Regions from separate parts of the Affinirhizobium gouqiense genome, predicted to be linked through region 3. Evidence: predicted binding sites of a transcription regulator. Region 3 holds the regulator's gene; each other region holds the start of a gene.

Region 1 (7,546 bases), 780 kb from region 3:
ACGTCTCCTCCAAGCGGCTGCGCGACGAAAACCTCGTCTCGACGCTGGAGACCCTGGCGATATCGCCCGGCCAGATCGCCTTCGAACTGGTGGAATCGATCTTCCTCGACGAGAGCGATGATCTGGTCACCTATAATCTGGAGCGCATCAAGGCGCTGGGCATCGATATCGAAATCGATGATTTCGGCACGGGTCATACCTCGATTGTCAGCCTTTTGAAGCTGAAGCCGAAGCGCCTGAAGATCGACCGGCAGCTCGTCATGCCGATCCTGTCGGCGCCGCAGGAGCGTTCGCTGGTGCGCTCGATCATCGAGATCGCCAAATCGCTCGGCGTGGAAACGGTGGCCGAAGGCGTCGAGACGATGGAACATGCCGCCATGCTGCGCAGCCTTGGCTGCGACATGCTGCAGGGCTATGCCTTTGCGCGGCCCATTCCCTTTGCGGAATTTTCCGCCCGCGCCCGCAGCGGCTTCAGCCGGGTGGCCTGACCGCCTGCCCGGCCGACGGCTGCGGCGGCCGACCGGCTGCGCCATGCCGCCGGCCAATGCGAGTCTGCTTCGTTTCCGCCGGCTTGGTTATTATCAGCGGGTTCTGCGGGAAAAAGCGTTTACACCCTTCGCCATCCGGCTTTATGAGAGAGCCGTTCCACGTCTTTACGCCGTCATGGGTCTGCCATGACGATGTCCGCTCAACGGTCAGGGTCTCATGTCGCACAATTCCTTCGGTCATCTCTTTCGCGTCACCACCTGGGGGGAAAGCCATGGCCCGGCGCTTGGCTGCGTGATCGACGGCTGCCCTCCGGGACTGACTTTCACTGCGGCCGAGATCCAGTCCTATATGGACAAGCGCAAGCCGGGTCAGTCGCGCTTTGTCACCCAGCGGCGCGAAGAGGATATCGTGAAAGTCCTCTCCGGCGTCATGCTGGCGGAGGATGGCGTCACCATGACGACGACCGGAACGCCGATCTCCATGCTGATCGAGAATACCGACCAGCGCTCCAAGGATTACGGCGAGATCGCGCGGCGTTACCGTCCGGGCCATGCCGATTATGCCTATGACCTGAAATACGGCATTCGCGATTACCGTGGCGGCGGGCGCTCCTCTGCGCGCGAGACCGCCGCGCGCGTTGCCGCCGGCGCCATTGCCCGCAAAGTGGTTCCGGGCGTCACCATTCGCGGGGCTTTGGTGCAGATCGGCCGGCACAAGATCAATCGCGGCAACTGGGACTGGAACCAGATCGACCAGAACCCCTTCTTCTGCCCGGATCCGGAGATGGTGCCGGTCTGGGAAGCCTATCTGGACGAGATCCGCAAGGCCGGCTCCTCGATCGGCGCGGTGATCGAGGTGGTGGCGGACAATGTTCCGGCCGGTCTCGGCGCGCCGATCTATGGCAAGCTCGATCAGGATATCGCCTCGCTGCTGATGTCGATCAACGCCGTCAAGGGCGTCGAAATCGGCGAAGGCTTCGCTGCCGCCGAATTGTCGGGCGAGGAGAATGCCGATGAGATGCGCATGGGCAATGATGGCCGGCCCTTCTTCTTGTCCAACCATTCCGGCGGCGTGCTGGGCGGCATTTCCACCGGCCAGCCGCTGGTGGCGCGATTTGCGGTGAAGCCGACCTCGTCCATCCTGACGGAGCGTCAATCGATCGATGCGGACGGCAACAATGTCGAGGTGCGTACCAAGGGTCGCCACGACCCCTGTGTGGGCATTCGCGCCGCACCGATCGGCGAGGCCATGATCGCCTGCGCGCTGGCCGACCATTATCTGCGCGATCGCGGCCAGACCGGCCGCCTCTCGGGTCACCCGGACAGGGGATGACAGGCCCCGCTTCAGCCCGCCTGCCTTGAGAAGCGCAATTCGATCGGACTGGATCGGATCGGCGCTCTCACTTTCCGCGTTCCAAGGATCGTCTTTTTAGCCTCGCGTCACGCGCGTCGGATCACGCGCTATTTGGCGATGACCATCGACATGCCGACCGAGCGCGGCGCCGTTTCGCGGAAGCCGAACTGCGCATAGAGGCGGTTGGCGGGGACATCGGCGATCAGGCTGACATAGGCGGTGGCCGGCACCGTATCCTGAAGATGGGCGACGAGCGCCGCCATGATGGCCTTGCCGAGCCCCTTGCCCTGATGGTCCGGCAGGACGGCAATATCGGTGATCTGGAAGAAGCAGCCGCCATCGCCGATGATGCGGCCCATGCCGACAATATCTTCGCCGATCCTGATCCTGACGCCGAAAAACGTGCCCTTCAGCCCGCGTTCCGCCGCCTCGCGGGAAAAGGGGGTGAGGCCGGCGGCCTTGCGCAGGTGAAGATAATCCTCGATCGCCGGAAATTGCGCGTCCAGCTGGTATTCGCCTTGGGGCATGAGCATCCTTTCGGCCGATCGACGGCCCTTGTTGTCACAGCCGGTGCCGGAGCGTGATCAGCCGCGCCAATCCGGCAGGAATTCTATTCTCTCCACGCCTGTGAACCGGGCCAGGCGCTGCAGCTCCGCCTCCAGCCGGGCCTGCCGGGCCGCACTGTCGCGCACCCCCTTTTCCCACCAGAGACGCTTGACCACCAGCGCGCCCGCCCGCCGATCCGCCTTCATGTCGATACGGCCGACCATGCGCTCGCCTTCCAGGAGCGGAAAGACGTAATAGCCATATTGCCGCTTCGGCTCCGGCACGAAAACCTCGATGCGATAGGAGAAGCCGAAGAGGCGTTCCGCCCGGTCGCGGTCGCGCAGCAAGGGGTCGAAGGGGCTCAAGACCCGCAGCCGCGCGGGCGGCTCCGGCACATCGTGGAGGCTTGCGAGCTGATCGGCCAGCGCGAAGGAGGGACGCAGGCGACCATCCGCCGTCTGCAGCGTGACCTCTTCCAGGGCGTCGCGATTGCGGATCACCCACTCCTTCGCCTCCTTGGGGGAAATGAGGTCGAAGAAAGCGGCGATCTCGCCCGAGGTGGCAAAACCGAGCCGCGCCAGCGCTGCCCGGCAGGCCCAGTCGACAAAGGCGGCCTCGTCGACTTCGGCGGCAAAATGGTCCGCCGGAATCACGCGCTCCGACAGATCGTAGACCTTCTGGAAGTTTTCCCGCCGGGTGATGGAAAGCTTGCCCGTGTGCCAGAGAAATTCCAGCGCCGTCTTGGACGGGTGCCAGTTCCACCAGCCGCCGGATTTGTGATCCTCCTCCTTCACCTCGCGCGCCAGGACCGGACCGGTATCGCAGATGCGGCGATAGGTCTGCGCGATCGCCGCTTCGTAATCACGTCCCTGCCAGAGCGCCCAGCGGGCACGGATCCGCTCTTCGCGGCGAATGAAACGGTGTTTCCAGTAGGGAAAGAAGGCGGAAGGGATGACCGCCGCATCATGCGTCCAATGTTCGAACAGGCTTCGATCCGTCTCCAGAAGCGCGGCAAGATCCTCGCGGCGATAGGTCTGGTTCCTGGAAAACAGGATCTGGTGATGGGCCCGTTCGACCGTCTGGATACTGTCCACCTGGACGAAGCCCAGCGTCTCGATGAGCTCCAGCAATCCCTGCCGGCCCAGCAGCCGATTGGGTGCCCGGGAAAGGCCCTGGCGGTCGAGAAAAATGTGCCGGGCCAGCCGGTTGTCGATCGGATTCGTCATATCCTGAAGCTAGCCAATGTTCCTATTTTGTTCAATCGCCTTCTGTGCCGTTTGGTGGCGTGGCGCAGAGTTTCCCTTCTGCCCGGCAGCGGGTATAGAGGCGCAGGTGAACCTTGCTTCATGAAAGAGCGGATGACAGGCCTTGCATATCGTCTTCGATAGAGCGGAACTGAGATATGGCGAACGGGTTGCGCTCCATCCCCTGTCGCTCGACCTTTGCGAAAGCCGGATCGGCGTGATCGGGCTGAACGGTTCGGGCAAGACGAGCTTCGCGCGCCTGGTCAACGGGCTTGCCAAGCCGAGCAGCGGCCGTGTGACGCTGGACGGGCTGGACACGGTGGACGATGCGCAGGCGGTCATGGCGGCGACGGGCTTCATCTTCCAGAATCCCGGGCACCAGATCATCCTGCCGATCATTCGCGACGATATCGCGCTTGGCCCGAAAAGCCGCGGATTGTCGAAGGAGGCGGTGACGGCCGCCGTGGATGCGGTGCTGGCCCGTTTCGACATCGCCGCGCTGGCGGACCGGCGGCCGCACGAATTGTCGGGCGGGCAGTTGCAGCTGGCGGCCCTTGCCGCCGTGGTGGTGACGCAGCCGAAGCTCATCCTGTTCGACGAGCCGACCAACCAGCTGGACCTGAAGAACCGGGCTCTGGTGAAAGCCACCCTGGAGGGGCTGGAGGAGCAGGCGATCGTCATCAGCCATGATCTCGACCTGGTGCAGGGTTTTGCGCGCGTGCTTGTGTTTCACGAGGGAGCGCTTGCCTTTGACGGCCATGGCGCGGCAGCCGTTCAACGCTACGCCGAGATCGCCGCATGCTGAACAGCCTGCATGTCCAGGGTCAAAGCCGCCTGCACCGCATGCCCGCTGCCGCAAAGCTTGTTGGCCTGGCCATCGCAAGCTTTCTCCTCGTCTTCGTCGATAATCCCCTTGTTCTGGCGGCGGCGCTGAGCCTGGCCGTTCTCGTCTACGCGCAGACCGGCCTTGGCCTGCGCGAGGGCGTTTGCCGGCTGCGGCCGGTGCTGGCGACCATCATCCTGTTCGGCGCGATCAACCTCGTGCTCGTCTCGCCGCAGGTGGCGCTATCCACGAGCCTGCGCCTGCTGTGCATCCTGGTCCTGGCGGGCGCGGTAACGGCCACGACCTCGATCGCCGCTTTCATGGAGGTCCTGACGCGCCTCCTGCTGCCGCTCGAGCGGCTGGGCCTGCTGCGGGCTGCCGATGCCGGGCTGGCGGTGGGCATGGTGCTGCGCTTCGTGCCGGATATCCTGGCTCGCTACGCCGTGCTGAAGGAGGCGCATCAGGCCCGCGGCGTGCCGGTCAAGATCCACCGCATGCTCGGGCCGCTCATCATCTCCACGCTCCGCGATGCCGATACGATCGCGACGGCGATTGACGCCCGCGGAATTCGCCGCCAATAGGATTGCTAGATTTTTCCCGATGCCGGTCCGGCCCCTGTTGTTTGGAGATTTTCATGACGACCCGCGATCTCGTGCTTGCCGCCCTTTTCACCGCCATCATTGTCGTGCTCGGCCTCATTCCGCCCGTTCCCCTTCCCTGGCTGCCGGTGCCGATCACCGCGCAGTCCATGGGTGTCATGCTGGCCGGCTGCATTATCGGCGCGAAGCGCGGCGCTCTGGCCTATGCCCTCCTGGTGGTGCTGGTGGCGATCGGCCTGCCGGTCCTGTCCGGCGGACGGGGCGGGCTTGGCCTGCTGATGGGCCCGACGGCCGGCTATATTTTCGGCTGGATCGTCGGCGCTGCCGTGACCGGACTTCTGGCGGAACGGCTGGTGGCCGAGCGCCAATCGGCGGTGCGGCAAATGGCGGGCTTTTTCCTGGCCAGCGCAATCGGCGGCATCCTGACCGTCTATGCGCTGGGCATTCCGGTCGTCTGGCTGGTGGCCGGCACGCCGCTCGACACGGTGGCCATGGGGTCGCTCGCCTTCCTTCCCGCAGATCTGCTGAAGGCGGCGATCGCGACGCTCGCCGCAAGGGCGGTGATCATCGGCTATCCGCTCCTGCCGCACAGGGTTTGAGGCATCCGGGCGTGAGGCATCCGGACGCGGCGTAGCCGAAGGCCGCTTCCCCCGCCGGTCACTCCAGATTGCGATACAGCCAGTCGCGGAGGTCCTCCTGCAGCGGCACCGGTTCGCCGCTTTCGGCGTGACAGGCGGTCCAGACGATCTCCGCCTCGGCGGCCAGCTGGCGATCCGTGCCCGCGACCCGATACATGGAAATCGTGAAGCCGGCCGTCTTGCCGCCGATCTTTGAGACGCGCACCTCGGCCTCGACCCGATCGCCTTTCTGCAGCGGCTTGTGCAGATGACAGCCGACCTTGGTCACGCAGAAGACCGGATCGCCCGCCTCATGAGCCCGCCCTGCCCAGAAGGCGGCGAGCGCCTCCTGCGCATAGGCGATATAGGCAAAGCTGTGCATCGTGCCGCCAGGGCCGATATCGCGCATCGGCACGGTGAAGCCATAGGCGGTCTCCTTCGTCACATTCGCCTCGCTGTCGTTTTGCCTGCCGTCATAGTGCTTGCCCCCATGCTGCCATCCGCTCCTCTTGGTGCTCCTCACCCTCCATTAAAGACGAGACCGGCCGCGGGAACAAGCCGCCCCTTCCGCGATAGAGCGTGCAAAACAAACACTATGGGCAAGGCCTGCAAAAACAAACCGGCAGGCGGAGCGCGCGAAACAAGCAATGCGGGCGGGCCGTGAAACACAAAGAGAGTGCGCAGGGCGCGCAAATGGCCGGGATTGCTTGCGATCGCGCTGCAATCTCTTGAAATATGCCGGGTCTTGCGCCATGTCGGCATGACCTCACAGGAGCCTCATCGCCATGACCACCCGCCTTTACGAACATGAGATCTTCCTGGAGCACAATACGCCGGAGGGTCATCCGGAACGGGCGGACCGGCTGCGCTCGCTGTCCCTGGCGCTGACCCATCCGAATTTCTCGCCGCTCGACCGCAAACCGGCGCCGCAGGCCAATGAAGATGCCGTGCTGCTGGCGCATCCGGAGAGCCATCTCCTGTCGGTCATGCGCGAGATCCCGGAAGAAGAGGACCGCATCCGCCAGATCGAAGCCGACACCCATGTCAGCGCCAAGAGCCTGCAGGCCGCGCTGACCGGCATTGGCGGCGCCATGGCAGCCGTTGACGATGTGATGACGGGACAAATCGACAATGCCTTCGTGGCCTCGCGCCCGCCGGGCCATCATGCGGAAAAGTCAAAGGCCATGGGCTTTTGCCTGTTCAACAATGTGGCGATTGCCGCCCGCCATGCGCAGAAGGTGCATGGCGTGGAACGGGTGGCGATCGTCGACTGGGACGTGCACCACGGCAATGGCACGCAGGATATCTTCTGGGACGATCCTTCCGTCCTCTTCTGCTCCACTCACCAGATGCCGCTTTACCCCTGGACCGGCGAGAAGGGGGAGACCGGCGCCCATCGCAACATCGTCAACGCGCCTCTGGAAAGCAATTCCGCCAGCGAGCACTTCCGCGACGCCTTTTCCTCCCGCGTGCTGCCGGCGTTGCACGAATTCCGGCCCGACTTCATTCTGATCTCGGCGGGCTTCGATGCGCATCATCGCGATCCGCTGGCGCAGATCAATCTGGTCGGCGACGACTTCGACTGGGCGACCGGCCGGATCATGGAAATCGCCGGGAAATACGCCGGCAACCGGGTCGTCAGCCTGCTGGAAGGCGGCTATGATCTGGAGGGTCTGGCCGAATCGGCCGGCCTGCATATCCTCAGACTGATGAAAGGCTAACAATGGCAGAGAGCGCGACAGCCCCGGATGTCAGCGGCTACAGCTTCGAGAAGGCGGTGGCGGAACTGGAAACGATCGTGGCGCGGCTGGAACGCGGCGATGTGGCGCTGGATGAATCAATCTCCATCTACGAGCGTGGCGAAGCCTTGAAGAA
Region 2 (7,546 bases), 1.2 Mb from region 3:
TGGACCGAACGGAAGGTCGTGAAATCGTGATGCCCGACCAGCATCTGCGCCGCCGCATGCATGGCCTCGTGGTCGAGCGGCTTCGACACCCACCAGGCCCGCCTGGCTTCGATGGCGAGCGGCGAGGCGCGTGTGATGATGCGGTAGAGATAATGGCGACGCAGCGCCGAAAAGCGCGCGTCGAAGCCGTCGTCGACGGCCTCTACCTGCAGGATCGACACCTTCTCCCCGGCCATCGCCAGATGCGCATTCAGCGCATTGCGCAGCTTGTAGGGCACCCAGGCCCGCGCCAGATCGGCATGCACCACCTGCCCGAAGGCGTGAACGCCGGAATCCGTGCGGCCGGCCGCGCGAATGGAGACGGTCTCGCCGGTCAGGGAGCGAATGGCCTTCTCGATCGCCGACTGCACGGAATGGCCATTTTCCTGGCGCTGCCAGCCGACATAGGGGCTGCCGTCATATTCGACGGTCATCTTGAAGCGCGGCATCAGGCCAGCCTCGTTCCGGCGGCAAGCGCAGTCCCGCGCAGGAAGGTTTCGGCGTCCAGCGGCTTGCCACCGGCTTTCTGCAGGCGGATCAGTCGGATCGCTCCCTCGCCGCAGGCCACTGTCAGCCTGTCGTCCAGCACCATGCCCGCCTCACCCTTTGCCTCGGCAAGGCTGCTGGCCAGAACCTTGATCCGCTCCGTCCTGCCGGCGATCACGGCTTCGAACCAGGCGCCGGGAAAGGGCGAGAGACCGCGGATGTGATCGTGGACCACAGCGGCCGGCCTGGTGAAATCGATCCGCGTTTCGCTTTTATCGATCTTGGCGGCATAGAGAACGCCATCCTGCGGCTGCGGCGTCAGCGGCAGTTCATCAGCCTCCAGCTTTTCCATGGCCTCGACCATGGCGCGCGCCCCGACCTGCATCAGCCGGTCATGCAACTCACCGGCCGTGGTGTCTTTCGCAATCTCCACCTCCGCCGTCAGCGCCACAGGGCCGGTATCCAGGCCCTTCTCCATCTTCATCACCATCATGCCGGTCTTGTCATCGCCGGCCATGATGGCCCGCTGGATGGGCGCGGCGCCGCGCCAGCGCGGCAGGAGGGAGGCATGGCCGTTGTAACAGCCGAGCCGCGTGCCCTCCAGAACCTCCATCGGCAGAAGCAGTCCATAGGCGACCACCACCGCCACATCGGCCGCATGGGCGCGAAAACGGGCGCGCTCCTCCGGATCCTTGAAATTCAGCGGCGTGAAGACCGGAATGCCGAGAAGTTCCGCCGCCTGATGGACCGGCGATTTCTGCAGGTCGAGGCCGCGGCGGCCGCCCGGGCGGGGAGGCTGGGTATAGACCGCCACGATCACGTGTCCGGCCGCCTTGAGGGCGCGCAGGGTCGGCACGGAAAATTCGGGCGTCCCCATGAAGATGATGCGCAGTGCCATTGGCCGGGTCTCCTCGTTTCGATCAGGCGCCTTCAAACCGGCTCAAGCATAGAAGATCAAGCCCGGATCAGGCAGGGCGTGTCAAAACCCGATCGTGCAGCCGGGATGCATGTGCGACGACTGGCCCCGACGCCGTCAGATGGCCCTGGTCTTGGCTGCCTTAGTGAATTTCTTGATCACCATCTCGCGCTTCAGCCGCGATATATGATCGATGAACAGCACCCCGTTCAGATGGTCGATCTCGTGCTGCAAACAAGTGGCGAGAAGGCCGTCGGCCTCGATCTGGTGCTGCTTACCATCGCGTCCGACATAGTCCACCGTCACGGACGCCGGACGCTCCACCTCTGCATAGTAATCGGGAATGGACAGGCAGCCTTCCTCATAGACCGAGCGCTCGTCCGAGGAGGTGAGAATGGTCGGGTTGATCACCACCAGCGGCTGCTTTTCCTCGCCTTCGCGCGACACGTCGACCACAAGAATACGGCGCGGCACGCCGATCTGTATGCCCGCCAGGCCTATCCCCGGCGCGTCATACATGGTTTCCAGCATGTCATCGGCCAGTTGCAGCACGTCGGAATCGACCTGCTCGATCGGCTTGGACACCTGACGCAGAAGGGGATCGGGGAGAATGATAAGCGGCTTGATCGTCATGCGCTTCCCATAACGCATCTTTTTTCCGGATGAAACTGGCCGGATGACCCGATTTGGCGGATTTTCGCCGGTTTGTTCATGTTTTGATCTTTTCGGCTCCTGCTTTCTTGTTTAGGGTCGTCCGATGCAACACGCAAATGCTTCACTCGTCGATCCGGCTTTGGCCGCACTGCTTGCGGGTCCCATCGGCCTCATTCTGGGCGGCGCGGCCCTTCTCCTCCTTCTCGCCGTCTGGCTTACCCGCCGCGCGGCGAGCCGGCGGCGCGAGGAGATGGAGAACCGCCTGGACACGCTTTTACGGGCGCAGGCCGAAATGCAGGGCCGCATGTCCGCCATGACGGAGGCCCTGGGCAGCCGCCAGGCGGAGCTCAACCGCGCGGTCAACCAGAGACTCGACGGCATGACCCACAGGCTCGGCTCGACGATTGCCGAACAGACCAAATCCACCCATGACAACCTGCGCCTCCTGCAGGAGAGACTGGCGGTGATCGATGCGGCGCAGAGCAATATCCAGACGCTGGCCAAGGATGTGGTGGGGCTGCAGGCCATTCTCTCCAACAAGCAGACGCGTGGCGCCTTCGGACAAGGGCGCATGGAAGTGATCGTCGCAGACGGCCTGCCAAAGGGCGCCTACAGCTTTCAGACCACACTCTCCAACGGCCTGCGGCCGGACTGCACGATCACCATGCCGAATGACGCGCCGCCGCTTGTCATCGACGCCAAATTTCCGCTCGAAGCCTGGCATGCCTTTCGCGACGCGCCCCATCCCGACCAGCGCAAGATGGCCGGGCAGCAATTCCGGCGCGACCTGGAAACGCATATCAAGGATATTGCCGAGAAATACCTTCTGGCCGGCGAAACGCAGGAGACGGCCTTTCTCTTCGTGCCCTCCGAATCCATCTTCGCTGAGATTCACGAGCATTTCGAAGGCGTTGTGCAGAAGGCGCAGCGGCTGCGCATCGTCATCGTCTCGCCATCGCTGCTGATGCTCTCCATCCAGGTCCTGCAGGCGCTCCTCAAGGATCAGCGCATGCGCGAACAGGCGCATCTCGTCCAGAGCGAGGTGGCGCTGCTGATGGACGACCTCGTGCGGCTCGACGAGAGGACCCGTAAACTGCAGGGGCATTTCTCCCTGGCCCAGAAGGATATCGAGCAGATCCTGACCTCTTCCGACAAGCTGTCACGCCGCGGCGCCCGCATCAGCGCCCTCGACCTGGAAGAGGTCGAGCCTCCGGCTGCGGCCACCCAGCCTCTGTCGGAGCGCATGCCCGCACAGCCAAGTTCCGCGAATGACGGCCGCACGCGACTTCTGAAGCTTCGGATGGTTGACGAGGATTGATCCCGTCGGGCAGTGTCCGGTCCGCAACGGCACTCAACAGGACACACGCATGATCACCGTCTTCGGCTCCGTCAACATGGATCTCATCGCCACCACAGCACGCCTGCCGGAGCCGGGCGAGACCCTGGAAGGCGGTTCCTTTTCCACGGCCGCCGGCGGCAAGGGTGCCAATCAGGCTTTGGCTGCACGCCGCGCCGGATCGCAGGTGCAGATGGTGGCGGCTGTCGGCGATGATGCTTTCGCAGAGCCCGCCCTGGCCCTGCTGTCGCAGGCGGGAGTGGATCTCGCACGGGTGAGGACGGTCGACGGTTCGACCGGCACGGCACTCATCCTCGTCGGCGGCGACGGAGAGAACATGATCGTGGTGGTATCCGGCGCCAATGGCCGCGTGACACCGCAGGACGGCAAGGCCGCCCTTGCCTCCATGGCCGAGGGCGACATTCTCATGCTGCAGATGGAAATCCCGGCATCCTGCGTGGAGCAGGCGCTGACGGACGCCGCCGCCCGGGGAGTGACCACCCTGTTCAACACGGCGCCGCTGACGCCGGATTCGATCCGCCTCGCCCACCTGGCAACCATCCTGGTCTCCAACGAAACCGAATTCGAGCTTCTCATCGGCCGTCGGAAACTCTCCGCCGACGAACGGATCAGCGCCATGCGCCAGCATCATGCGGAAACCGGCCAGACACTGGTGGTGACGCTGGGCGGTGACGGTGTCGTTGCCATGCATCAGGGCGAGCTTCTGGCGCAAAAGGGCCTGACGATCGATCCCGTCGACACAGTGGGCGCCGGCGATACATTCTGCGGCTATCTGGCCGCGAGCCTCGACCAGGGGCTCGACTTTGCCGCGGCGCTGCGGCGGGCCGCGGTGGCGGGCTCGCTTGCCTGCCTGAAACCCGGCGCGCAACCGGCCATTCCCATGGCCGGCGATGTGGATGCCAGGCGCTGAGACGCCATGCCGTCCAGGCTTCCAGGTCGCAAAGGCCCCGCTTGCGAAGAGCACGGGCTCCACCCATATAACTGGGTGCTGGCGCAGGCCTTCCCGGATGCGCGCGCGGTCGCTTGTGATCAAGGACTGAGAGATGAGTCGGATGACACCGTTTACCAGCCCGCTGCTTCTGGGCTTCGATACGATGGAGAAGACGCTGGAGCGTCTTGCAAAGGCCAATGACGGCTATCCTCCCTATAATATTGAGCGCATGCGTCCCGAGCTCGACGGCGAGCCCGAGCGATTGAGGATCACGCTGGCTGTGGCCGGTTTTTCGGAAGACGATCTGGACATCAGCCTGGAGGAAAACCAGCTGATCATCAGAGGCCGGCAAACGGAGACAGGCGCGCGGGACTATCTGTATCGCGGCATTGCCGCACGGCAGTTCCAGCGCATGTTCGTCCTGGCCGACGGTATGCAGGTCGGTGGGGCGCGCCTGCGGAACGGCCTGCTCTCGGTCGATCTCATTCGGCCGGAACCTGAGCGCATGGTGCGAAAAATTAACATTTCCGTCTCAGAGTAAGTTCATGGCAGCGATGCCTGATGAATGGAGACGGAGGCGATGATGCTCCTGAAGAATGCGACCTCGCACTTGACGCAGTCGGAACTTGCCCATCTCGGTTCGGGCGAAATTGGCTACATTCGCAAAATGCGGTCCGAAGAAGTCTCCAAGTGCTTTCCCGAGGCTCCCGAAATCGACCCGAGCCTTGATCTCTGGGCACTGTTCGGCGCCGACGGCACCCCGATCCTGCTGACGGACAACCGGTCGAGCACTTTCTTCAAGGCGGCGGAAGACGATCTGAAAACCGTCAGCATTCACTGACACGTTTGCGCGGCCGAGGCGCCTGCCTCAGACGCGCCGGGTCTCAGACGCGCCGGGCCTCAGATCCGCCGGGCCTCAGATCCGCCGGAAGGTTAGATAGGCCGACGACCGCCCCTCCCTGCGCGCTTTGGCTTCATAGCGCGTACCGGGCCAGGAGGCGAAGGGCGACAGCCAGTCCGAGGGTTCTTCAGCCAGCCACTGGAAGCCGCCATGATCCCTGCAATGCATCAGGGTCCAATTCACATAGGTATCGATATCCGAGGCAAAGCAGAACAGTCCGCCGGGCTTCAGCACCCGCTGGAAACGCGTCAGATTGACCTGTGACACGAAGCGCCGCTTCCAGTGTTTCTTCTTCGGCCATGGATCCGGATAAAGCAGATCAATCTGGTCGATGGAGGCGGCAGGCAGCCAGTCGAGAAGCTGGGTCGCATCGTCATCATAGACGCGGATATTGTCCAGACCCTGCTCGTCCACCTTGGCCAGCAGCTTCGCCATGGAATTGACGAAGGGTTCGACGCCGATAAACCCGGTCGAGGGCTGTTCGGCCGCGCGGTGAGCCAGGTGCTCGCCGCCGCCAAAGCCGATTTCCAGCCGCAGCCGCTCGACTTCACGATTGTAGAGATCCGCCAGAGCGGCCGGCGCCGGAGCCGCCAGATCCAGCCGCAGTGACGGCAGCAGCGTCGACATCAGGTCGATCTGGTTCTCGCGCAAGGCCTTGCCCTTGCGCCGGCCGAAAAAGGCCTCGGTGGCTCGCGACCGGCGCTCGGTATCCTCAGACGACATTCTCAGCCCTTCATTGCTTCCTTGAGCGGCTTCACCAGATCCAGCTTCTCCCAGGAGAAGGAACCGTCGCGGCCGGCCTTGCGGCCGAAATGGCCATAGGCGGATGTTTTTGCATAGATCGGCTTGTTGAGGTCAAGATGCTTGCGGATGCCGGACGGCGAAAGATCCATGACCTTGCGGATCGCGGCCTCGACCTGATCTTCGGTCGCGTTCTTGCCGGTTCCATGCAGGTCGACATAGATCGACAGCGGCTGGGCAATGCCGATGGCATAGGAAATCTGGATCGTGCATTTTTCCGAAAGGCCGGCAGCGACGACATTCTTGGCCAGGTAGCGGGCCGCATAGGCTGCCGACCGGTCGACCTTGGTCGTGTCCTTGCCGGAAAAGGCGCCGCCGCCATGCGGGGCTGCACCGCCATAGGTGTCGACGATGATCTTGCGGCCGGTCAATCCGGCATCGCCGTCCGGTCCGCCAATGACGAACTTGCCCGTGGGGTTGATGTACCAGGCGCAGTCATCGGCAATCTTCAGATCGCCGAGCGCTTCGCGGATATAGGGCTCCACAACCTGGCGGACCTTCTTGGAATCCCAGGCTTCGTCCAGATGCTGCGTCGACAAAACGATGGAAACGGCTTCCGAGGGCTTGCCGTTCACGTAGCGGACGGTCACCTGGCTCTTGGCATCGGGCCCGAGCTTTGCGACATCGCCCTCGCCCGTCTTGCGCGCATTGGCCAGCAGCTGAAGGATGCGGTGCGAATAATAGATCGGGGCCGGCATCAGATCCGGCGTCTCGTTGCAGGCATAGCCGAACATGATGCCCTGGTCGCCGGCGCCCTCATTGCCCTGCTGATCGGCTGCATTGTCCACGCCCTGGGCAATGTCGGCCGATTGCGAATGGAGCAGAACATCGATGCGGGCGGACTTCCAGTGGAAGCCTTCCTGCTCATAGCCGATATCACGGATCGCGCGGCGCGCCACGGTCTTGAACTTGGCGGGATTGATGACGTCCTGGCCGTTCTTGTCCTTCTTCATCAGGCTCGGCGGCAAACGGACTTCCCCGGCGATGACCACACGATTGGTGGTGGCCAGCGTCTCACAGGCGATGCGCACCTTCCATGGATCCACCCCGGTCTTGGTGGCTTCGCGGTACACCAGGTCGACGATCTCATCGGAAATGCGATCGCAGACCTTATCGGGATGGCCTTCAGCGACGGATTCGCTGGTAAACAGGTAATTGGCGCGCATGCTGGGATTCCCCTCAAGAACAAACCGTCGAACGTCGTAGTCATTTTGCATTGCGCTGACAAGGACACAACGACATAAATATATCTTTATACGAGTCATCGGCAAAGTGACAGCGGGGATCTGCAGCCAATTATGCCTGAAGGCATAAAAAAAGCGGCCAGAAGGCCGCTTGTGGTGTTGACCGAGGCAGAACGCTCATTCGGAATCGGCTTCTGCCGCCAATGCCTTGACCAGATCCACCAGCCGCCGACGCACTTTGGGGTCGGTGATCTTGACGAAGGCGCGGTTCAGTTGC
Region 3 (7,546 bases):
GCGCGGCCGGATCTGCTGCTGATCATCGATAGCCCGGATTTCACTCATCGCGTCGCCAAGCGGGTCCGCGAGGCTCTGCCGGATCTGCCGGTGGTGGATTATGTCTGCCCGAGCGTCTGGGCCTGGAAGGAATATCGTGCTCCGGCCATGCTGGCCTATGTGGATCAGGTGCTGGCGCTTCTGCCCTTCGAGCCGGAGGCAATGCGCCGTCTCGGCGGACCGAAAACGGATTTCGTCGGCCATCGCCTGACGGCGGACGAAAATGTACTGGCCGTTCGGCGCCTGCGGCAGGACAAGCAACCGGGCCGGGAGGCCAAGACGGTGCTGCTGCTGCCGGGATCCCGCTCGACCGAAATCCGGATGCTGCTGCCGGCGCTGAAAGAGACCGTCGAGATTCTTGCGGCCCGCAATCCGGCAATGGAATTCCTGCTGCCCACCGTCGCTCGCCAGCGTCCGCTTCTCGAGAAAATGCTGGCCGACTGGTCGATCCAGCCGAAGCTGACATCGACCCCAGCCGAGAAATGGGCAGGTTTTGCCGCAGCCGACTCAGCCATTGCCGCGTCCGGAACGGTCACGCTGGAACTGGCGCTCTGCGGCGTTCCAACCGTATCGATCTATAAGGCGGACTGGCTGGTGCGGCTGATGGCCCACAGAATCAAGATCTGGTCGGCGGCCTTGCCCAATCTGATCGCCGACCAGCCGGTCATTCCCGAGCACGTCAATGATCTGGTGCGGCCAGGCTATCTGGCGCGCTGGGCCGAATGCCTTTCAAGCGACACGCCGCAACGGCGCGCCATGCTGGAGGGATTTTCAACCGTGTGGGAGAGGCTGTCCACCGGCATTGCGCCGGGAGAGGCAGGCGCGCGGCTGGTGCTCGAGCTTCTCTCCGACCGGGCGGCCAGGGATCTCGCCTAGCGCGTCGCACAACCGGCTGGCGAACGGCATTCTCAGATAGAGGCCGAGCCTGCGAGACCACGCCTTCTTCAACAGAAATCGTGGCAAACAAAAGGCCCGCACGAGGCGGGCCTTTTTTCGATGCGCCGGTAGCGCCGATCAGCGCTTGGAAATCGGCAGATAATCGCGCTTCGGCTCGCCGGTATAGAGCTGGCGCGGGCGACCGATACGCTGCTGCGGATCCTCGATCATCTCGGCCCACTGGGCGATCCAGCCGACGGTGCGGGCAAGCGCGAACAACACCGTGAACATGGTGGTGGGGAAGCCCATCGCCTTCAGCGTGATGCCGGAATAGAAATCGATATTCGGATAGAGCTTCTTCTCGACGAAATACTCATCCGTCAGCGCAATCTTTTCCAGCTCCATGGCGACCTGCAGCAGCGGATCGTCCTTGTGGCCGAGTTCGCCCAGCACTTCATGCGTGGTCTTCTGCATGATCTTGGCGCGCGGATCGTAATTCTTGTAGACGCGGTGGCCAAAGCCCATCAGGCGGAACGGATCGTTCTTGTCCTTGGCGCGCGCGATGAATTCCGGAATGCGGTCCGGCGTGCCGATCTCCGTCAGCATGTTGAGAGCCGCTTCATTGGCGCCGCCATGGGCAGGACCCCAAAGGCAGGCAATGCCGGCAGCAATACAGGCAAAGGGATTGGCGCCGGAGGAGCCGGCCAGGCGGACCGTGGAGGTGGATGCGTTCTGCTCGTGATCGGCATGCAGGATGAAGATTCGGTCCATGGCGCGCGCCAGAACCGGGTTCACCTGATACTCCTCGCAAGGAACTGCAAAGCACATGCGCAGGAAGTTCGATGCGTAATCGAGATCGTTCTTCGGATACACGAAGGGCTGGCCGATATGGTATTTATAGGCCATGGCGGCGATCGTCGGCATCTTGGCGATCATCCGCAGCGATGCAACCATCCGCTGATGCGGATCGGTGATATCGGTCGAGTCGTGATAGAAGGCGGAGAGCGCGCCCACGGTGCCAACCATGACGGCCATCGGGTGGGCGTCGCGGCGGAAACCGGTGAAGAAGCGGCTCATCTGCTCATGCACCATGGTGTGGTGCGTGACGCGATAGTCGAAATCCTTCTTCTGCGCTGCGGTGGGCAATTCACCATAGAGCAGCAGATAGCAGGTCTCCAGAAAATCGCCGTGCTCTGCGAGCTGCTCGATCGGATAGCCGCGATGCAGCAGAACACCTTCGTCGCCGTCGATGAAGGTGATCTTCGATTCGCAGGCCGCGGTCGAGGTGAAACCCGGATCGTAGGTGAAGGCGCCGGTCTGCTTGTAGAGCGAACCGATATCGATCACATCGGGACCGATCGTCCCTTTGCGGACGCCGAGATCGACCTTCTTATCTCCCAATCCAAGATGTGCGCTTGTTTCCGTCATGCTGATCCTCCGATGGGCGGAATGGCGCCGAACGCGCCAAAGAAATGAAGCATATGAGTTAGCTATATGATCCGTCGCGCGCTGCCAAGCACTCCTGAAGGCTAATTGGTGCAGCGCGAAATTTATGGTGGGGCTGACTCCCGCCACCAAGGATCGCGCTCGCCAGTCGCGGCAAAATGTAGAACATCTGAACGCAAGGTCCAGACGAAAAGCACAGCCGCAGGCAGTTGACCGTGCAATGACGGCGGGTGCAGTCTGACCTGTGCGACGCTGGACGGGCCCGACGGAAAGAGAGGATGCGGGCGAGACGGCCGGACCTTCGGCCCTTCATCGCCGCCGCCAGCATCGGCCCGCTGGCATGCAAGCTTGAGAATGCGGAAATGGTCTTGCTGCAGGGGGTGGAAAAGACCGGGGATGACCAGTGTCGCCGCGTGAGGACGACCACAGCCGTAGTGTGCAGGTGAGACCCTTCGCCGCAGGGTCTGCCATCGCATCCCCGACCGAGGAGGCGGAGGCCCGCTCTTTCGACCAGGCGCCCTTCGACCGGATGCTCGACTGGTCGGCGCGGCCGGGCGGCGATCTCATCATTTCCGGGGAACGGGCTGGACCAACCCGCCGCCTTGCCGGTCTGGTCGCCCTTCGCCAGGCCCGATCCGCCTGGTCGCCCTCCGGCCTGGTGCTGGCCTTGCAGGAGGAGCGGGCGCATGGGCTGTTCTTTCTCCTCGTGCCGGTGCTTCTGGCCTGCGGCATAGCGCTGTGGATCGGCGCGGCGCAAAACCCGGTCTTCTGGCTGGGCTGGCTCAGCCTGCCGCTCATGGGCGCGGCCTTCCATCTCAGGCAGAAATGCGCAATGCGCGCGGCTGCGGCCTGCATGGCGGCGGGCCTGATCCTGGCCGGCTTCGGGCTTGCGGCGCTTGAAGATGCACGCACCACAACGGTCGTTCTGGACAGCGCGGTGACCACCCGCATCGAAGGCGTGGTGGAACGCCGCGAGGCCGCAGGAGAGGATCGTTGGCGCTATACGGTGCGCCTGCGCCAGACGGCGCATCCGCATCTGCTTCGCCCGCCTACGCGCATCACCCTGCTCGTCAGGGGACAGGCAACGCCTTTCGATCCCGGCATGATCATTGCGGGGCGCGCGCGTCTGTCGCCGCCCTCCGGCCCCGCTCTGCCCGGGATGACCGATTTTACTCTCGCCGCCTATTATGACGGAATCGGTGCGACGGGCTTTGCCCTTGGCCTGCCGCAGCGGCTGCGGGACAGGGTCGGCCACCCTGGCGGCCCGGACAGCGGCGATGATCTTCACGAAACCTGGCTGCAGCGCGCCAAGATCGCCGTCTTCGATCTGCGGAGCCGCATCGGCGACAGGATCCGCAGCCTCGTCCCCGGTGATGCGGGCGCCTTTTCTGCAGCTATCGTCACCGATGAGCGCCGCGCCATCAGCCCGGATACGGTCGAGGCTCTGCGACTGGCCGGGCTCTCGCATATCGTCGCGATTTCCGGCTTGAACATGGCGCTGGCGGCGGGAATCTGCTTTGTCGGCCTGCGCCGGCTTCTCGCTCTGGCGCCGGTGATTGCGCAGCGATGGCCGATCAAGAAGATCGCCGCAGGCGGCGCGCTGCTGCTCGTCACCGCCTATTACCTGATTTCCGGCTTCGGCGTCTCTGCCGAGCGCGCCTATCTGATGATGGCGGTCATGCTGCTCGCGATCTTCGTCGATCGCCCCTCCGTGAGCGTGCACACGGTCGCCCTCTCGGCCATTCTGGTCATGGCGATCGCGCCCTCGGCGCTGATGGGGCCGAGCTTCCAGATGTCCTTCGCCGCGACTGGGGCGCTGGTGGCCGTCTATACGCGCGCCCAGCGCCGGCGGGCGCCGCAGATGGGCCGGCAGCCGCGTCGACCCGGGCTCCTGTGGCTGGTGGCAACGGCGGGCCGCTTTGCGTGGGTGCTGCTGCTGGAGGCCTTCATGACCTCGCTGATCGGTGGACTTTCCACCACGATCTACTCGGCAGGGCATTTTCATCAGATCACCACCTATGGCCTAGCGGCCAATCTGGCCTCCATGCCGCTGATTTCCTTTGTGGTCATGCCCGCTGCCCTGATCGGCATGCTGGCCATGCCGCTTGGCCTGGACGGCCCCGTCTTCTCCCTCATGGGCGTGGCTGTCGATATGGTGATCGCCATTGCCACGCATGTGGCGAGTTGGGGCGGCATCGCGGCCACGGGACAGCCGCCGGCGCTTTTTCTGCCGCTGGCCTCCCTCGGCCTGACCTGCCTTGTCCTCCTGCGCACCCAGCTGAAGCTGATCGGCCTGCCTGTCCTGGCTGCGGCCCTCGCTCTGGCCGGATTGGCCCGGGTGATGCCGCCGCCCGACCTGCTGATTTCGGAGGATGGCACACTGGCGGCCGTTCTCTCAGATAAGGAGGCGATGATCAGCCGCGCGCACGCACCGGAATTCCTCTATCGGCAATGGCAGAATGCCTACCGCATCACCACGACGAGACCGGCAGAAGAGGTGACGGACAATAGCAGGACGTCTGCCGCCGAAGCTCGCCGGGACCATCGAGGCGGCGCAAGGCCGCGGGAGAAGGATAAGCCCTCCGCTAAGCCGCGGGTGAAGGAGGTGCTGACGCATGATCAGCTGACGTCAATGAAGGCACAGCTCAGCCATTGGCTTCAGCGCAGCGACGGCCGTCATTTCAGCTGCCTCCGGGGCAAGGCCTGCCTCATTCGGACCAGCGACGGCGTGCGCATCGTGCTTCTCGAGGATGCCCGTTATGTCGGCTCCGCCTGCGACAGCGCCGATCTCGTCATCGCACGACGATCGCGAATGCAGGCCTGCCGCTCGGGCGCCGTCCTGATCACCGGTGATCACCTGCGTCGACTGGGAGCCGTGACGCTGAAGTTTGGCGGAAGTGCCGATCGCAAAGCCTGGTCGATGACAGCCGCCATGCCCGTCGAGACGGAGCAACTCCGTCCCTGGCAGATCCACCGCACCTATGCCTGGACCACGCGCAGCTTCGACAATCACCTGCCGGACCATCTCCGGCGCCTGATCAATGGTAACGGCGGATGAGACCCACGAGCTTGCCCTGGACCTTGACCCGGTCCGACGAGAAAATCCGCGTCTCATAAGCGGGATTGGCCGCCTCCAGGGCAATCGAGGCGCCCTTTCGACGGAACCGCTTCAGGGTCGCTTCCTCATCATCCACCAGCGCCACCACGATATCGCCCGGGCTGGCCGTGCTGCCATTGCGGATGATCACCGTATCGCCGTCGAGAATGCCGGCCTCGATCATCGAATCGCCTTTGACCTCAAGCGCGTAATGTTCGCCATTGCCCAGCATTTCGATGGGGACGCTGATCTCATGCGTGTTGTTCTGGATGGCGGAGATCGGCACACCGGCAGCGATTCTGCCCATCACCGGCACATTGGCCGAATAGCGCTGGTCGTCCACCGGCGCTTGCGGTGCGGCCGGCTTGCTCGGCGGCGCCTTGCCAAGGCTGCCTTCGATCACGCTGGGCGAGAAGCCGCGCCGCGGCTGCGCCGGCGGGGTATAGGCATCGGGAAGCTTGATGACTTCAAGCGCCCTGGCGCGATTCGGAAGCCGGCGAATGAAGCCGCGCTCTTCCAGCGCGGTGATCAGGCGATGAATGCCGGATTTCGACGCGAGATCGAGAGCATCCTTCATTTCATCGAAGGATGGAGGTACACCGGACTCCTTCATGCGTTCATGAATGAACAGAAGCAGTTCCTGTTGTTTGCGAGTCAGCATCGTCGAAAGCCCCAATGGAAACAAATCCAGAACGGACACTATCTGTTCCACATGTGTTCCGCAAGCCGTGATGCTGCTTTCTGGCCCAAAAATGCGCGGCGGGCTTGACGATTTGCAAATGCGCCCCGCCATGCCGATCTGTCGGTGACAGAGATACTGGCCGCTGCTAAGGGCTAGCGTCAGGAAAGACAAACAGGCCGGGCCGGCGCGCAAAGCGCCCCGCGGCGCGCCGCCCGCTTGCGGCGAACGGATGTGAGGATTTGATGATGACGGTCAAGGCCAATTCCGAGATTGTGGTCGGCGACGGGGCGCGCCAGGTCCGCTTTTCCAATCAGGCACCGATTTCGCTGATCTGCGGTCCCTGCCAGATGGAAAGCCGCGACCACGCCTTCATGATGGCCGGCGCCATCCGCGAGATCTGCGACCGGCTCGGCATCGGCCTGATCTACAAATCCTCCTTCGACAAGGCCAACCGCACGTCGATCGCGGGCAAACGAGGAATCGGCCTGGAAAAGGCGATGGAGATCTTTGCGGATCTGAAGCAGGAATTCGGCTTCCCGGTGCTCACCGACGTCCATACCGAGGAGCAATGCGCGATCGTTGCCGAGACGGTGGACGTGCTGCAGATCCCCGCCTTTCTGTGCCGGCAGACCGATCTCCTGGTCGCCGCCGCCGCGACCGGCCGTGTCATCAATGTCAAGAAGGGGCAGTTTCTGGCGCCCTGGGACATGAAGAATGTGCTGGCCAAGTTCACCGAAAGCGGCAATCCGAATGTGCTCCTGTGCGAGCGGGGCGCATCCTTCGGCTATAACACGCTGGTTTCCGACATGCGGTCGCTGCCGATCATGGCCGATCTCGGCGCTCCGGTCATCTTCGATGCGACACATTCGGTGCAGCAGCCGGGAGGGCAGGGCGGCTCGACCGGCGGCGAGCGGCGTTTCGTCGAGACCCTTGCCCGCGCAGCCGTCGCGGTCGGCGTGGCCGGCCTGTTCATCGAGGCGCATGACGATCCCGATCACGCGCCGTCCGATGGCCCGAACATGGTCCGCCTGGCGGATCTGGAACGCCTGCTGGAGCGGCTGATGGCGCTCGACACGGTCGCCAAGACGGTCTGAGCAGAGGCCGGCTGGATAGCCGTCTTCGGCGCGGATGGCGTGCTGCCATCGCCATCCGCAGGACGGGGTCGGGCTGTCATGCTCCTGCCATTGTATTTTCTGTGCCTTTGGATAAGACAGGCAGTGATTTCCACCGCACTTACCAGCAGGAAAAGCTCATGACAGCCATTACCGATATCGTCGCGCGCGAGATTCTCGACAGCCGCGGAAACCCGACCGTCGAAGTCGATGTTCACCTGGAAGACGGCAGCATGGGCCGCGCCGCGGTTCCCTCGGGCGCCTCGACCGGCGCGCATGAAGCCGTTGAATTGC
Region 4 (7,546 bases), on a different replicon from region 3:
TGTTTTCCGGAAGCTTCACGCCGTCCGCTCCCCCTTCGACGCCGTCGCGGACAGAGGGCGATGCTTCCGTTTTCGAAAAGCCGGCGCCGCCGGCCCGCGCAGCCTCCGGTGCGGTCAAGGCCATGGGGCTCAGCCTTGGCGCCATCGCCAAGGATGCCGAGGAGGTGCGCGCGCTTCGGCAGGCGCTGACCGGCGGCGATCACGTCGTCTCCGTGTCGACCGACCAGATCGATGCCTCTTTCGTCGAGGATCGCCTGCAGATCGACCAGCAGGATGATGACGACTTCCAGATGCTGATGGACAGCATGCGCGAAAGCGGCCAGCAGGTTCCTGTCCTGCTGCGGCCGCACCCCGCGCAAGAGGGCCGGTACCAGACCGCCTATGGCCACCGCCGGATCCGCGCCGCAGCCCGGCTGGGCATTCCGGTCAAGGCGGTCGTCAAGCCCATGACCGATGATGAACTGGTCATGGCGCAGGGCAAGGAAAATGCCGAGCGCCGCAACCTGTCTTTCATCGAACGCGCGATCTTCGCCCGCAATCTCGCAGCGCGGGGTTTTGACCGCAAGGTCATCGGCAGTGCCCTGTCCGTGCAGAAGAGCGAATTGTCCCGGTTGATCCAGGTGATCGAAGCGGTGCCGGAAACCTATATCCGCATGATCGGCGCGGCGCCGAAGGCCGGACGCGACCGCTGGATGAAGCTTGGCGACTTGCTGAAAAGCGAGGCCGGCAAGCGCGAGGCAGACCGCGTCATCGCTGCGCCGGATTTCAGGTCATCCGGCAGCGACCAGCGCTTTCAGCTTCTGTTCGACAATCTGACGCGGCCCAAGAAGCCCATGCCGGAGACGGATCAGGCGGTGGGCGTGCTGGATCTGAAGGATCATTCGGGACGCGTCTTCGCCAGGCTGAAACGGGATGGGCGCAGCTCGAAGATCGAATTCGTGTCCGATGTCGACGATGCCTTCCTGAATGAAGCGGCCCGCATGCTGGTGGATCACTTCAATCGGTACAAAGGCGCCTGAGCGACCGCATTGACGGGTGCGACCTGAACGAAGAGAGCGACCGATGCGAGCGTGACCCTTCGCTAGCCGGTCAGGCGCGCTTGCGTTCCATTGCATGATAGCTGGCCTGGGGCCGCATCGTGGACGAGGTGGTGAAGCGACCGAGGAGTTCCGCCAGACCATTGCTGATGCCGGACAGATGCTGAGTGGAGGCATTGGTCTCCTCCATCAGCGCAGCATTGCGTTGCGTGATCTGATCCATGCTGCGGATGGCGGAGTTGATCTCGTCTATGCCGGAGGACTGTTCCCGCGCCGATTGTGCAATCGATGTGATGTGCTCGTTGATGACATTCACCCGCTCGCCAATGCTGACCAGGGCCTTGCCGGTGCGGTTGACGAGGTCCACGCCGCGATTGACGTCGGTCGACGACTGATCGATGAGGGTCTTGATTTCCTTGGCGGCGGCGGCCGAGCGCTGGGCAAGCTCGCGGACCTCCTGGGCAACCACGGCAAAGCCCTTGCCCTGATCGCCGGCCCGCGCTGCCTCGACACCGGCGTTCAAGGCCAGCAGGTTGGTCTGGAACGCAATCTCATCGATGACGCCGATGATCTGCGTCATCTTGTGCGATGAGCTTTCGATCTGGCCCATGGCGCTGATGGCCTCTTCCACCACCTTGCCGGACCGGGTTGCCTCATCGGCCGATTCGCGCACGACGACTTGTACTTCGGCGGTTCGCTGCGCCGATCCGGAGGAGATGGTGGTAATCTCTTCCAGCGCCGCGGCCGTCTGCTCCAGCGCAGACGCCTGCTGCTCCGTGCGGCGGGCCATGTCGTCGGTGGCGGAGGAAATGCTTCCGACCTCGGAAAGGACCTGCTCGACCGCGTCGCGGATTTCCTGCAAGGCGGCATCGAGTTCGGTGGCGGACTGATTGAAATTGCCCTTGATGCCGGTGAATTCGGCCGACAAATCCTCGGTCATGCGAACATTCAGCTGGCGATCCGACAGCCGGCGAAGAGCCACGTCCAGCGCCGTCAAAGCCAGGGTCTGGGCGTCCTGAGCCTGCTGCCGCTCCGCTTCGACGCGCTTGCGGGCGTTTTCCAGCTCCTGCAGATAGACAGAGATGGCGTAATCCATATCGACCAGAGCGGCCTTGACCACCACGGAAAGTTTCTCGGAGACCTGCTGTGCCTTCCTGTCGAAGAACAGGCCCTTCAGCTCCGATCCGACAACCGCCTTGATAATCCCTTCCAGGATGAGCGCATAGCCGCCGATATACCAGCGGGGCTCCAGACCCAGCCGGGCGTGGGTTCGGCCGACGGCCGATACGGCGTCCACATAACTTCCGTCATAGGCACCGGACGCGATTGCGCCCCAGTGATCCTCCTGCCGGCTCTTGGCGTGGTTGATGCGATCCTGCGTGGAGAAAAAGGCGGCTGTATGGCTGTTTCGCTTGGCCTTTTCATAGAAGACATCCAGCGAGGCGCCGATCGTGGAGGTGATGACGGGGCGCATTTCGCTCAGCTGGCGCTTCTGCTGCTCGCCCAGGCCGACAAAGCTCAATCGATCTGACAATTCTCTGAGGGTGTCGGCTGTGGCCATGTTTGGCTCCGGATGTTGCTGATGTATTTCTATCAACCATAAATTAGTATTAAATCATTAAGACAATCTTATTTGACCGGGAGAGGTTTCTGTCAGGTATTTTTTTGGGGTGCCCGAGTCCGGTTGATGTTGGTAATCGCGTAAAAGGCGACTCTTGGTCAGCTATTCATGTAGTCGCGAACATCCATTTGGCGTAAGGGAAAGAACCTCGATCCGCGGTTCTTGCTAGGTGATTCATGCTGTCCAAAACCGTTTTCCGCTCTGCTGACGATCTAGACCAGTATGTCGATCTTCAATCGGTTCCCGCGCGGCGTTTCATCCACAATCACCCGTTCATCGCTCGGCTGCGCAAGGCCGTCGGCTTTGATCATGTTCTGATCAGCGGGCTGGACATTGAGGGGTTTCGCTTCGGATCGGCGCAATCGATCCATACGGATTTTCCGCCGGCCTTCGTGGACATCTATCATCAGGAGCGCCTTCACCTGACGGACAGCTTCGTGCAGCATGCCAAGAACCATTTGGAGGATGTCGTCGTCGAAGGCGAGGTGATGGCGGAGGGTGAGCCGAATGAGCGTCTCGGCTATCTGCTCGACACCTTCAACATCAAGAACCGGACACTGTTCCCGATCCGCCGCGGCACTATCATGTATGGCTCGGTCGGCTTTACCCGCACCACCCCTTTCGACAGGGACGAGATCGACTTTCTGGCGTCCATCGCGCCAGCGGCTCATACGGTGATCACCCGGCCGATCATGGAGCGTTTTGCGGCCTCGTCGCTGCGCCTTTCATCCGGGGAGATGATCTGCCTGAAGCTCGCGTCGAAAGGGCTGACCAGCGGCCAGATCGCCGAAGAGAGCGGCTATCAGGTCGATACCGTGAATACCTATATCAAGAATGCGACGCGCAAGGTCGGAGCCGCCAACCGCACCCAGGCGATTGCCGAGGCCATTCGGCGGCATCTGATCGACTAGATCGGAGTGGCCGCCCGCATCGCAGGCGGACACATCCGTTCCGGTAAGATCCCTCTTCGCGGGTGCGCGCCGTCGCATGTCACGCCAGGTCGAGAGATTGCTTCAATTCGTCGATCCGCTTGGATGCCTCGGCCTTTGTCAGGTCTTCCGCAAAGGCTTCGGGCTTGTGTGCCTGTTCCGACAGGGTCTTGAGATAGGATGTCTGGGCGCCCGTCATCGGCTCATCGCCGCTCACCCATTCGTCCGGATCCTTCTGTGTATTGGAGGATGTGTCAGTTTTCGGATTGTCGGCCATTGTCGTCGTCTCCTGGTTTCGTTCTCTAAACGTTCTAGGCGCCGGCTTGTTCCGGCTTATCCTCGGCGTGCAGAAGCGCAGCCCTTTCGACGCGGGTTGCGACCCTCGGCCCCCTGATCGATGGTGATCGAACAGAGCGAAATTGAATCGATACCGAAGGTTTACATTTGGCTTTCGATCTCTATTTTCCATCCTACTCACGGAGCCGGAGGGGCAATCCCTTCGCCTCTTTTCCTGTAACAACTCGTCTGGCCAGCGGGGACCATCATTGCAGCCCACCCATCAGGATCTCGATCTGTGCGCACAGGAGCCGATCCATATCCCGGGTGCGATCCAGCCGCACGGCGCGCTGTTTGCCATGCGCGCGCAAGATGGCGTTGTGGTGCAATGCAGTGCCAATATTTCCGAGTATCTGGGGGATGGCGTCGCGCTCGGCAGGCCCGTTGAGGCTCCGATAGCCGACCGGCTGCCGGCCATGAAAGCCTGGTATGCGACCGACGAAGCCTCCTACCAATCCTTGATCGCGGAAGGCGAGCTCAGCCTGGTTGCACATCGCTCCGGCCCGCTGATCGTGGTGGAAGTGGAGCGAACTGAGCGTCGGTCGCTCGACGAAATGTTCGGCGCGCTGCGCAATTTCACCCAGAGCCTTGCCGTTCAGCGCGACATTCCGCAATCGCTGGTGGTGGCGGCAAATTTCGTGCGCGAGCTGACAGGGTTCGACCGCACGCTCGTCTATCGGTTCGACGAGGACTGGAACGGTCACGTCGTGGCCGAAGCCAATAATGGCCGGCTCCCCGTCTATCTCGATCTCCGCTTTCCCAGCAGCGATATCCCGGCCCAGGCCAGGACTCTCTATACGGTCAACCGGTTGAGGATCATTCCCGATGTCGGCTATAGGCCGGTTCCGGTCTTGCAGGCGCAATCGGCAGATGGCGAAGCCGTGCTGGACATGAGCCTTGCACAATTGCGCAGCGTGTCGCCGGTCCATCTGGAATACATGCGCAATATGGGTACGGCGTCGTCCATGTCCGTCTCGATCATGGTGGATGGGCGCTTCTGGGGTCTGCTTTCCTGCCACAGCGCGGAGCCGCATCTGGTTCCACATGCCACGCGCGAGATCTGCGATTTCGTCAGCCAGTCGCTCGCCATGCGGATCTCGGCCCTGGCCCGGGCGGAAGAGGCGGCGGGCCGCGTCGAACTCACCTCGATCACCAATGGCTTGCTGAATGCCATGGCGGCGCAACCCGATTGGGTGGATGGGCTGCTGGGGGCAGGCGACAGGCTTCTCGCCCAGGTGAATGCCGCCGGCGCAGCGGTGGTCACGCAAGAGGATGTCCGCAGCTTCGGGACGGTGCCGGATCATGATGCCGTGACGAAGCTCGCCACCTGGCTCGAGGGGCGGACGGATGATGGTTTCTTCGCGACCGATTCCCTGTCGCGCCATTATCCGGATGCCGAAGATCTGGCGGAGCGAGGAAGCGGCGTTCTGGCTGTCAGCATTTCCGCGGTGCACAACAGCTGGCTCATCTGGTTTCGTCCGGAATTGGTCCGCAGCGTCACATGGGGCGGCAACCCGCACAAGATCGTGCAGGAAAGCGGCCGCATTCATCCGCGCCAGTCTTTCGAAGCGTGGAAGGAGCTCGTGCGGCGCCAGGCCGCGCCATGGCGCAGCGCCGAGCTTTCCGCGGCGCAGGAGCTGCGCACGGCAATCGTCGGCATCGTGCTAAGAAAGGCCGAGGAACTGGCGCAGCTTGCGTCTGAACTCAAGCGGTCCAACAAGGAATTGGAGGCTTTCTCCTATTCGGTCTCCCATGATCTGCGGGCGCCTTTCCGGCATATCGTCGGCTTTGCCCAGCTTCTGCGTGAGCGCGAGACCAGCCTCGATCCGAAATCCCAGCATTACCTCCAGACCATTTCGGAGGCGGCTCTCTCCGCCGGCAAGCTGGTCGACGATCTTTTGGCCTTTTCGCAGCTCGGACGCGCCTCGATCAACACCAAGCCGGTCGATATGAACAAGCTGGTTGTGGAGGTGGTGAAGTCGGTGACCCTGACCGCCGGCGACCGCGACATCGAATGGAGCATTTCGCCCCTGCCGGACGCCTTTGGAGACGCGACGCTGCTGCGGCAGGTCTGGTTCAACATCGTCGACAATGCGGTGAAATACACAAGCCCGCGCGCCCAGGCAAAGATCGCGATCGAGGGTCGTGCGGATGGCGACAGTTTTGTCTACAGCGTCCGCGACAATGGTGTCGGCTTCGACATGACCTATGTGGGAAAATTGTTCGGCGTGTTCCAGCGGTTGCAACGCGCCGAGGATTTCGACGGTACCGGAATTGGTCTGGCGCTGGCGCGGCGAATCATAGAACGGCACAATGGAACGATAACGGCGGAAGGCGAGGTGGAACGAGGCGCGTGCTTCACCTTTACCCTGCCGAGACAGGTGGAGAAGGAACGCGTTATTGGCTGATTTAAGACCTATCCTGCTTGTCGAGGATAGTCCTCGCGATCTCGAGCTGACCTTGGCGGCATTCGAGAAATGCCAGCTTGCCAATGAGGTCGTCGTGGCCCGCGACGGCGCGGAAGCTCTGGATTACCTGACCTGTTCAGGCATTTATCACAATCGCGCGCATCGGGATCCGGCCGTGGTGCTGCTGGACCTGAAATTGCCGAAAGTGGACGGGCTGGAAGTTCTCGAACGGGTCAAGCGCGATGAGGCGCTGCGCCATATCCCGATCGTCATGCTCACCTCGTCGCGCGAGGAGCAGGATCTGGTGCGCAGCTACGAACTCGGCGTCAATGCCTTCGTGGTCAAGCCGGTCGAGTTCACGGCCTTCTTCCAGGCGATACAGGATCTGGGCGTCTTCTGGGCGCTTTTGAACGAGCCGCCTCCGGGATATTCCAGCAATGCCAAACTCTAATGCTCGTCGCGCCGCGGCGCCACGCATCCTGCTGCTCGAGGACAGCACGCTCGATGCCGAACTCATCTGCGAACATCTGGAGCAGCTTCAGCCGCCGCCGACGGTGCGTCGCGCGGTCAACCGGGCGGAATATCTCTCCGCGCTCGACGAGATGGAGTTCGATGTCATCCTGGCGGATTTCTCCTTGCCGGATTTCGACGGCATGGCGGCGCTTGAACTGGCCCAGCAGCGTCTGCCGCAAACGCCTTTCATCTTCGTGTCCGGCGTCTTAGGGGAAGAGGCGGCAATCGAGAGTTTTCGTCGCGGTGCCACCGACTATATCTTGAAGCAGCGGCTGATCCGCCTGCCGGCCGCGGTCCGGCGCGCCCTTGCCGAAGCCTATGAAAAGGCCGAGCGTCGGCGTTCGGAGCAGCACCGCGAGCTGCTGGTGCGGGAACTCAGCCACCGGGTCAAGAATACAATGGCGATGGTCATGTCGATCGTGCGTCGAACGGCCAAGAATAGCACGAATGTCGATGACTATGTCGACAATCTGATGGGCCGCCTGCGCGCCATGGCCGATGCCCATGCCCTGCTGTTTGAGACCAATTGGAAGGCCGCACGCCTCGAAGATGTCATCCAGCGCACGGTCGCGGCCCATATTCGCCGCGCCGAACGGATCGAGCTGCAGCCAGGCCCCTCCATCCTGCTCGATCCGAAAGCCGCGCTTGCCGTGAGCATGGTGATCAACGAACTGGCGACCAATGCTGTCAAATACGGCGCGC

Evidence for each region. Region 3 encodes LexA, which represses DNA repair genes until DNA is damaged. Its sites were predicted from a motif close to TGTTCNNNNTGTGTTCNG; they were not measured.
Region 1: a site for LexA is predicted at 3,632-3,649, ahead of QTJ18_RS08575 (energy-coupling factor ABC transporter ATP-binding protein). Genes of this name have one in related genera too.
Region 2: a site for LexA is predicted at 2,148-2,165, ahead of QTJ18_RS23685 (DNA recombination protein RmuC). Genes of this name have one in related genera too.
Region 4: a site for LexA is predicted at 3,884-3,901, ahead of QTJ18_RS05535 (DUF3072 domain-containing protein). Genes of this name have one in related genera too.

The regions. Positions count from the first base shown of each region.
Region 1 covers NZ_CP129382.1:60,970-68,515, reverse strand. Annotated here, with positions in the region: gene QTJ18_RS08595 (sensor domain-containing protein) at 1-488, shown strand, start outside; gene aroC (chorismate synthase) at 706-1,821, shown strand; gene QTJ18_RS08585 (GNAT family N-acetyltransferase) at 1,950-2,369, opposite strand; gene QTJ18_RS08580 (winged helix-turn-helix domain-containing protein) at 2,427-3,614, opposite strand; gene QTJ18_RS08575 (energy-coupling factor ABC transporter ATP-binding protein) at 3,757-4,437, shown strand; gene QTJ18_RS08570 (energy-coupling factor transporter transmembrane component T family protein) at 4,431-5,036, shown strand; gene QTJ18_RS08565 (biotin transporter BioY) at 5,090-5,653, shown strand; gene QTJ18_RS08560 (acyl-CoA thioesterase) at 5,712-6,116, opposite strand; gene QTJ18_RS08555 (histone deacetylase family protein) at 6,457-7,392, shown strand; gene QTJ18_RS08550 (exodeoxyribonuclease VII small subunit) at 7,395-7,546, shown strand, end outside.
Region 2 covers NZ_CP129382.1:3,239,765-3,247,310, reverse strand. Annotated here, with positions in the region: gene truA (tRNA pseudouridine(38-40) synthase TruA) at 1-488, opposite strand, end outside; gene fmt (methionyl-tRNA formyltransferase) at 488-1,423, opposite strand; gene def (peptide deformylase) at 1,559-2,074, opposite strand; gene QTJ18_RS23685 (DNA recombination protein RmuC) at 2,199-3,413, shown strand; gene QTJ18_RS23680 (ribokinase) at 3,463-4,362, shown strand; gene QTJ18_RS23675 (Hsp20 family protein) at 4,496-4,924, shown strand; gene QTJ18_RS23670 (BQ00720 family protein) at 4,967-5,224, shown strand; gene trmB (tRNA (guanosine(46)-N7)-methyltransferase TrmB) at 5,300-6,007, opposite strand; gene metK (methionine adenosyltransferase) at 6,010-7,251, opposite strand; gene QTJ18_RS23655 (helix-turn-helix domain-containing protein) at 7,447-7,546, opposite strand, start outside.
Region 3 covers NZ_CP129382.1:842,333-849,878, forward strand. Annotated here, with positions in the region: gene lpxB (lipid-A-disaccharide synthase) at 1-915, shown strand, start outside; gene gltA (citrate synthase) at 1,054-2,343, opposite strand; gene QTJ18_RS12470 (ComEC/Rec2 family competence protein) at 2,765-5,419, shown strand; gene lexA (transcriptional repressor LexA) at 5,400-6,119, opposite strand; gene kdsA (3-deoxy-8-phosphooctulonate synthase) at 6,383-7,234, shown strand; gene eno (phosphopyruvate hydratase) at 7,393-7,546, shown strand, end outside.
Region 4 covers NZ_CP129381.1:926,550-934,095, reverse strand. Annotated here, with positions in the region: gene repB (plasmid partitioning protein RepB) at 1-1,019, shown strand, start outside; gene QTJ18_RS05545 (globin-coupled sensor protein) at 1,090-2,598, opposite strand; gene QTJ18_RS05540 (helix-turn-helix transcriptional regulator) at 2,835-3,569, shown strand; gene QTJ18_RS05535 (DUF3072 domain-containing protein) at 3,649-3,864, opposite strand; gene QTJ18_RS05530 (ATP-binding protein) at 4,133-6,331, shown strand; gene QTJ18_RS05525 (response regulator) at 6,324-6,782, shown strand; gene QTJ18_RS05520 (sensor histidine kinase) at 6,769-7,546, shown strand, end outside.